DNA from 2 places in the Psychrobacillus mangrovi genome. Region 2 is predicted to be linked to the other one. Evidence: riboswitches for the same ligand, from Rfam matches in the RefSeq annotation. Region 2 holds a riboswitch; the other holds the start of a gene.

Region 1 (4,432 bases), on a different contig from region 2:
ATTATGTTGGATTTAATGATCAATTATTAGATTTTAGTCATGTACAAGTTATCGGTGAAGATTCGAAAGTTCCACTTGAAGAAATAGCAGCATATTTAGACATTCCCTATGAAACAGAAAAAGGAATCACCTTTATACGAAAAAATGACTTTGAGATAAGTTATAACGAGAGCTCGAACATAACTACTAAAAATGGAACACCACTCAGTTGGGTTCCAATCGTCCAATTAGATGGAAAGCTATTCATAAGCGTTAAATTTATTGCTACAGAGATAGGATATAAAATTGAAAACTTTCCAAAACAGAAAACACAGCGAATCTATAGAGACGACTGGATTCATATGTCTCATGCAGATTATGAGAATTATTTAAACCAACAGCTGAAAACTAAACAAACACAGGCAAAGCCAACTAAAGCAACTATTTACTTAACATTTGACGATGGACCAAATAAATTTACAACTCTTAACAATTCCACCTTAAAAAAATACAATGTCCCAGGTACTTTCTTCTTTCTAGGAAACCATATGAAAAAGAACTCATCCATCGTAAAATCGGTCTTAAAAGACGGGCACTATATTGGAACACATAGCATGACTCATGATAAAACGAAAGTTTACCAATCCGCAAATACCTTTATAAAAGAAATGAACGAAGGAACAAAACTAATAAAAGAAATGACTGGGTTGGATTCAAAACTCGTTCGAACCCCATATGGCAGTAAGCCTCATATAACAGCGGCAATGAAAGATGAATTAATTAAAAACAACTACAAACTATGGGATTGGGACGTAGATTCACAGGACTGGAAATACACAGATAAACAAGCTGACCAAATCGTGAAGAACGTAAAAGTAGGAGTAGAAAAAGCCTATAAATCCGGAGATCGAGACATCATCATCCTGCTTCATGACAGAAGCCAAACAACAAAAGCCCTCCCTCAGATAATCGAGTGGCTCCAAAAAGAAGGTTATACACTAAAAACATACGAACCCAAACAGCACATCGTCCAAAACTTCCTACACGACAAATCTCTCTAACCAATTATTACAATAGTATTACTGGTGCCAGGCACCAAAACAAACATAACAAACATAACAATCGTGAAAAACGCGAAAAACGTGATTAACATGAATGTTCGAAAATTCATGTTAATCACGTTTGTTTTACTAATTGAGAAAGTTTTCTACTCCTTAGTTTCATAGTTGTTTTTTTATTTACCGTTCTTTAATTGCTCTAGTAACCTTTGAACTTTATCTCTTTGGTCCATCGTCTCCTTTTCATGTTTTTCAATTTTATAGGAGTTCTCCAAAACGGTTATGGACACAATATCTCCTTCTTCCAACGGTTCATTTATCTCTGAACGCGCCACGAGTAGGCTTTCAGTTTCATTTGGGTGCTTTAAAAATACCGCGTGTTCCCCTTCGAATCGATCTAAGGTGTACTTATTTGACCTCACTTATAACCTCTCCCTTCTCATTAAACAAGCTAGCTGCATCCCCATCGTTTCTCCAAATTTGCCTTTTTGTCCATTGAAGGAATCCTTGACCCTCCTTCGCGTCTGGGCCACTTGTGATATAGATGGTTTTCCCAGCATCTAGAACAATTTTTGGAAACTTATATACTTGATTGCCTTCGATCGATGTAAGTTCCCAGTCTTTTAAATTTACCGCTTCACCCCCGGTATTTGTTATACCCACAGTCTCTCCTTGCAAGTCCTTGCTTGATATGATGATGGATGGCGTGGATACAGTTTTCTTTGCTTCCACATGTTCTGGACTGTCTTGTGCGGAAACAGAATAATCAACTCCGTTAGTCGTTACTACAATATTACCTACTTCCGCTGTGGAATAAGCTTGGGAGTTTATTTTCTTAATATGGTTTACAACTTCTTGTTTTGGATGACCATAGGAGTTATCTTTTCCATAGCTTAAGATCGTAACTTCTGGTTTAACTTCACGAATAAACGCCTCCGAAGTACTAGTGTCGGACCCATGATGTCCGGCTTTCAAAAAAGTAGAATGCAGATTGTATTGTTGCATCATGCTTTTTTCAACCCCCATATCCGCATCACCTGTTAAAAGAAATGAAATTTCTCCGTATTGTACTTTCAACACAATAGAAGCTTCATTGTTATCATTCGATTCCTCTCCTACATTTAAAACGGTAATATCCAAATTGGAATCTAATGAAATTTTATCCCCTTTACTTGGCACGATAAATGGGATGTTCTTATCAGCGATAAGCTGGAGCATATTTTCATATGTTTGCGATGTATGTACTTTTCCTGAATCTACAAAGTGTTTAATGGAAATTGAATTTAACACAGCAAGAAGTCCACCAATATGATCGGCATCCGGATGAGTTGCGACGACATAATCTAACTTCTCTACTCCCTGATTACGTAAATAATTTACTACTTCTTTACCTGAGTCTTTCTTGCCCCCATCTATTAACATCGTTTTTCCTTCCGGTGATTGTATAAAAATAGAGTCACCTTGCCCTACATCAATAAAATGGACACTCATTTCTTTCCCAGAGGTTATTTTAGCGGCAGATGTTTCCACTTTCGTTTCAGTTTTTTCAGATTGTATTTCGGAAGTGCAGCCACATATAATAAAAATCATGCATGCACTGAGAATTGCAAAAAAATGTTTCATTTTAAAACCTTCCTTTTTTAATACTGTTTCCAATTTTAACATAGAAATAGATACTAGATTTCTATTTCCCTTGACATATGCCGACCCCTGTCATAGAATTAGCAATTGTGATTTATCAAACGTGGTTCGTGAACCTCCCACTTTAAAAAACTAAGGAGAAATGAATAATGAAAATAAAAACACTTGCTACAAGCGGTATTATTGCCGCTTTATATGTTGCAGTATCTTTACTGGTGGCACCTTTAGCATTTGGAGCAATACAGTTCCGTATAGCTGAAATGTTTAATCACCTAATCGTTTTCAATAAAAAATATATTTTTGGTATTGTACTCGGCGTATTTGTGACTAATCTGTTTTCCCCACTCGGTTTATATGATTTAACTTTTGGGGTAGCACATTCGATTATCACTTTATCCATCACAATTTTTGCTTCCAAGTATATCAAAGGTCATATTCCTCGTATGATATTCAATACATTGATCTTTACTGTAACAATGTTTATCATTGCAGTTGAATTAAACCTTGCATTGGAGCTTCCTTTCTTATATACATGGCTTACTGTTGCAGTTGGTGAGTTTGTCGTATTAGCTATAGGTATTCCTATAATAGCTGCTTTAAATAAACGTTTGAACTTTAAATCACTGATGTAGGAAATATATAGAGGGTGCCTCAAAATAGGTCGTTAAAAACGACTTTTTGAAGTCACCCTCTTTCCTTTTTTGGGGTTTGTTCACTGATATGATTTGGATTAAATAACTACCTACTAAAAAGATAATTACTACTTATCGATTAACCCTTTTTCCACCAAGAAATCGCTTGCTACATCTTCCGCTTTATCTCCATCGATATCCACACGTGCATTCATTTTCAGCATATCTTCTACAGATATTTTTCCTGCTAATTCATTCAGCACTTTTTCAAGTTCTGGAAATTTCTCTAAAGCTTCTAAACGAACGACTGGAGCAGCATCGTATTTAGGGAAAAACCCTAGATCATCTTCTGTTGTTTGTAAATCAAAACGTTCGATTCGGCCATCTGTTGTAAATGCAGGAATAATATCCACATCTCCATTTTTCACTGCTTCATACATGAGGTTGGGGTCTAAACTTTCTGTTCTTGTGAATGTAAATGGGTACGAATTAATAAAGTCATCATACCCGTCTCCCTCACGTTCATAAAATGCATGAGGTGCTCCAAATACCATATTTCCAGTTCTCGAAACTTCCACAAGATCCGAATACGTTTTTGCATCATAATCTTTATCCTTGGCATAAGCGAGTGTGTAAGTATTCTCAAATCCAAGTGGGCTTAACCAAGTCGCTTGAAACTTTTCTTCATATCCTTTTTTAACTCTCTCTAAAACACTTTCCGAGCTTTCACCGACTTCTGACTCTTCTTTCAGTACGTCCTTCAATCCTGTACCTGTATACTCCACGTACAAATCAATATCGCCTTTTTCTAAGGCGGGCGTCATAATCGCTACTTCCCCTAGCCCTTCTTTATACTCCACCTTATAGTCAGTCTTTTCCTCAATATACTGTCCTAATATTTGAGGTAGAATAAACTGTTCCGTCCAAGGCTTACCACTTATCACGATTGCTTCCTCTGAGTCAGAACATGCCCCTAATAATAAGGAGGCTGCCATTCCAATGGTTAATAGTGTTTTTTTCATTCCCGTTCATCCCCCTGTTTTCATTCCTTTTGGTGTAGCTTTTTTCTCAATCCATTTCAATGCAAAATCAAACAAAATAGCTAATAAAGCAACTGGTAAA
Region 2 (4,432 bases):
CCCCCATCTAAAAGGTTGTAGGGGAGCGACGGACAAACATCAGCCACAATATTACCGAAAAGAAAAGAGCTAATGGAAGTGTCACAGTCACTTCCATCGGCTTTCGTTCATCTGGTAAAGGTGTAGTAGATGTACAGTCCTAAGTGACGGACTCAATGTCACCATCCTCCGAGGACAAACCATCTCAATTAAATCTCTTCTAAAACTCCTTTAATCAAATCAACAAATTTAACTTTTACTTTCCCAGCAACATCAATTACTTCATCATGGTTTAAAGGTTGATCCAAAATACCACTCGCCATATTGGTTAGGCAAGAAATACCGAGTACGTTCATACCTCCATGTATTGCTACAATAGCTTCTGGTACCGTTGACATACCTACAGCGTCAGCTCCTAATGTGCGACTCATACGAATCTCAGCTGGAGTTTCGTAAGTAGGACCGCTCAACCAAGCATAAACTCCTTGTTTTAAGGTTATATCAAGTTTGCTTGCTACTTTGTTTGCAAGAGTACGTAGCTCCATGTTATATACATTTGATAAATCAGGGAAACGAGTTCCCAATTCCTCATTATTTGGTCCGATTAATGGATTGGTTCCAACTAAGTTAAGGTGGTCTGTAATTAACATTAAATCTCCTGGAATAAAATTAGTATTAACGGCACCACAAGCATTTGTGATAATTACCTTCTCTATACCTAGTGCTTTCATCACACGTACTGGGAAGGTGACTTCATCCAAAGTATATCCTTCATAATAATGAAAACGACCTTTCATCGCTGCTACTACTTTTCCGTTTAATTCTCCAATAACAAATTCATTCGCATGTCCAATCGCTTCCGATTTTGCAAAGTGAGGAATTGTACTATAAGGAATTACTACAGCGTTTTTAATCTCATCCGCAAGCGTTCCTAAACCAGAACCTAGAATCAATCCGATTACAGGGCGATCGTCTGTTTTACTCATAATAAAATCTCTAGCTTCTAAAATATCTTGAATATTGTGCATTAATAATTCCTCCTTAAAACATTACATTAAGTATATGCCCACTTTAAAAAGTTAAGCATGTTATCGATAAAAGTCTAATTGAGTGATGGAGCATTGTAAAGAAAACTAAAATAATACTTCTTTTTTGAATTTTTATAATTCAAGGGTTCGTAAACGGAGTTTAGTAGAAAAAATAATCTTGGGGATGAGCGAGTGGTGTGTTGGAGTAAAATGAATAAGTAGAAATCTCTACCTGACACAAGTAGAAATCTCTACTATTCTATGTTCCAAGTTTCAAAATTAATATAAAATCTCTCCTAGGCAATAATGGTTTGTAATAATAGCGTCAATAACTCATCTAATGTTTCTGGTAATTGTTCTGGTAAACCTATTGGACTCTTCATTTCTATTCCTCCTTGAATCTTGTAATCTATTAACAATATAGTCAATCTAATTGGAATTTATACATACATTTATAAGATATTATTAAAAAAGTTTATAATCTCTTAAAAAAGAGATTATCGGCCCAAACTGCAACATTACTTCTACAGATTCTAAATTAGTAATCTATATAAATGACTATTTGACGTTCACGAAAGTATTCTATATTATAGATAAGTACCCGAACTTGATCGGGAGAGGTTCATAGCTGATACCCTCTATAAAAAACTATGGATACATGACTTTTCGCCATGTCCATATTTGGGCATGGCTTTTTTGTTTTTTTATCCTATACGTTTGCAATAGAATGTTAGAGATGCCTCTATAAAAAGTTTTATTAGGAGGTTTTTATTATGTCTGGCAGAAGCCAAGAAGAAGGTTTAAAGGATTTAACACTGTTGGGTAACCAAGGCACACAATATTCATTTGAATATGCACCAGAGGTACTAGAGTCTGTAGATAATCTACATTCAAATCGGGATTATTTTGTAAAATTTAATTGTCCAGAGTTTACTAGTTTATGTCCTATTACACAACAGCCGGATTTTGCGACAATGTATATTTCGTACGTTCCAGATAAAAAAATTGTGGAAAGTAAATCGCTAAAATTATATTTATTTAGTTTTAGAAACCATGGTGATTTCCATGAAGATTGTGTCAACATCATCATGAACGATTTAATTAAATTACTTGATCCTAGATATATTGAGGTTTGGGGGAAGTTTACACCGCGAGGTGGAATTTCGATTGATCCATGGTGCAACTATGGGAGACCAGGTACTAAATACGAAGAGATGGCAAATTATCGTTTGATGAACCATGATCTATACCCAGAAAAAATCGATAATCGATAAATAAGTAATTGAATAGTCTTTTAGAAGAAAGAGGTTATTAGCTACCCTCATTAAAAAAACTAAGAAGAAAACGGCATTCTTTTTAGGGTGCTGTTTTTTCGTTATAAGGGAGTTTTACAGATGAAGAAAGAAAAAGCAATCATTGTGTTTAGTGGAGGTCAGGACAGTACGACTTGTCTGTTCTGGGCAAAAGAACGTTTTAAAGAGATTGAGGCAGTAACTTTCGATTATGGTCAAAGGCATAGTCTTGAAATTGAATGTGCGAAAGAGATAACAGAGGAGCTTGGTATTAAGCATCATATTTTGGATATGTCTCTTCTGAATCAGCTTGCTCCGAATGCATTGACTCGAGATGACATAGCGGTAAAAGACGGAGAAGAAGGCGAACTGCCATCGACTTTTGTACCCGGGCGGAATCTGCTGTTTCTTTCATTTGCCGGAGTTTTAGCGAGCCAAGTAGGGGCCAAGCATATCGTGACTGGAGTTTGTGAAACGGATTTTAGCGGATATCCAGATTGCCGTGACATTTTTGTTAAATCTTTAAACGTAACGTTAAATTTATCAATGGACGATTCCTTTGTGATTGATACACCGCTAATGTGGTTGAACAAGGCCCAGACATGGGAGCTTGCAGATCAGCTTGGGGCACTTGAGTTTGTTCGGGAAAGAACGTTAACCTGTTATAACGGCGTGATTGCAGATGGTTGTGGTGAATGCCCGGCTTGTAAGTTAAGGAAAAAAGGGCTCGATGAGTATTTAAGCTTCCGAAAGGAGTCCTAAGGCATGTCTGATTTTAGAATTGTCGATAAGCTCCAAAAAATAGATGAAGATATTCAAAGGAGTCAATTGAGGTATCATTCAAAGCGCGTTCTTGTTAGCAAGGAATTTACCTTTGATGCTGCCCATCATTTACATAACTACGAAGGGAAATGTAAAAATCTACATGGCCATACGTACCGTGCTGTTTTAGGACTTAGTGGTTATACGGATGATCGCGGGTTGATGATTGATTTTGGCGATATAAAAGAAATATGGAAACAAAAAATAGAGATTTATTTGGATCATCGTTATCTAAATGAAACTCTTCCATCCATGAATACAACGGCAGAAAACATTGTTGTCTGGATCTACGAAAAGTTAGCTGATGCATTGCTTGATGAACAAAGATATAACGGGGCGCGTGTAGAATTTATTCGACTTTATGAAACTCCAACAAGCTATGCTGAAGCGAGACGGGAGTGGATGGAAGTTGAGTAAGGTACCTGTTATGGAGATTTTTGGACCGACGATTCAAGGTGAGGGAATGGTAGTCGGCCAGAAGACTATGTTTGTGCGGACTGCGGGCTGTGACTATTCCTGTTCCTGGTGTGATTCATCGTTTACATGGGATGGCAGCGGGAAGCATCTTATTGTCCAAATGACAGCAGAAGAAATTTGGTCTGAGTTGAAACGCCTTGGTGGCAACGGTTTTTCATTTGTCACGATTTCTGGTGGAAATCCTGTACTTCTTCGCAATCTAAATGCACTCATTGCTATTTTAAAAGAAAACGAGATAAAGATCGGAGTGGAGACGCAGGGAAGCAAGTGGCAAGAGTGGTTGTATGAGATCGATGAACTGACTATTTCTCCAAAGCCTCCTAGTTCTGGAATGATCACGGACTTTTCGGTTCTCTCGGACATAATTGGAAAGCTTAAAAATCAAAACAATGAGCAGCATTTATCTCTCAAAATAGTCGTTTTCAATCAAGAGGATTATGATTATGCCAAGAAAGTTCACCTTCGATACCCAATGATTCCTTTTTATCTCCAGGTTGGTAATGATGAAATCACGACGACTGATAATCCGCGATTGATCAGTCGCTTATTGGAAAAGTATGAGGCATTGATCGACAGGGTGATCGCAGATGAGGAATTAAGGGATGTCAAAGTACTGCCACAGCTACATGCACTTGTTTGGGGAAATAAAAGAGGTGTATAAGTAAGTGAGTGGCAAAAAAACTATATTTAAATTTACTTGAGGAGTAACATCATGAGAATATTATTCTATTTATTATCTATTATCACCGCTAACGTGGTAACGGCAGCATTTGCGCCATTACAATTTGGGATTTTTATCGTTCCCATGGGAACTCTACTAATTGGAGCTACTTT

What was found. Region 2 has a riboswitch for preQ1 ahead of queF (preQ(1) synthase). Riboswitches for the same ligand answer to the same signal wherever they lie in the genome.
Region 1: it holds a riboswitch for preQ1, as region 2 does, so the genes downstream of both, WAX74_RS11485 (QueT transporter family protein) here and queF (preQ(1) synthase) in region 2, are expected to answer to the same signal.

Annotation. Positions count from the first base shown of each region.
Region 1 covers NZ_JBAWSY010000007.1:90,877-95,308, forward strand. Annotated here, with positions in the region: gene WAX74_RS11470 (polysaccharide deacetylase) at 1-1,040, shown strand, start outside; gene WAX74_RS11475 (DUF3006 domain-containing protein) at 1,214-1,459, opposite strand; gene WAX74_RS11480 (lamin tail domain-containing protein) at 1,446-2,660, opposite strand; PreQ1 riboswitch class I at 2,776-2,820, shown strand; gene WAX74_RS11485 (QueT transporter family protein) at 2,828-3,310, shown strand; gene WAX74_RS11490 (glycine betaine ABC transporter substrate-binding protein) at 3,439-4,332, opposite strand; gene WAX74_RS11495 (ABC transporter permease) at 4,339-4,432, opposite strand, start outside.
Region 2 covers NZ_JBAWSY010000005.1:58,705-63,136, reverse strand. Annotated here, with positions in the region: gene WAX74_RS09110 (purine-nucleoside phosphorylase) at 189-1,007, opposite strand; gene WAX74_RS09105 (hypothetical protein) at 1,304-1,435, opposite strand; PreQ1 riboswitch class I at 1,619-1,665, shown strand; gene queF (preQ(1) synthase) at 1,781-2,281, shown strand; gene queC (7-cyano-7-deazaguanine synthase QueC) at 2,402-3,061, shown strand; gene queD (6-carboxytetrahydropterin synthase QueD) at 3,065-3,538, shown strand; gene queE (7-carboxy-7-deazaguanine synthase QueE) at 3,531-4,259, shown strand; gene WAX74_RS09080 (VUT family protein) at 4,311-4,432, shown strand, end outside.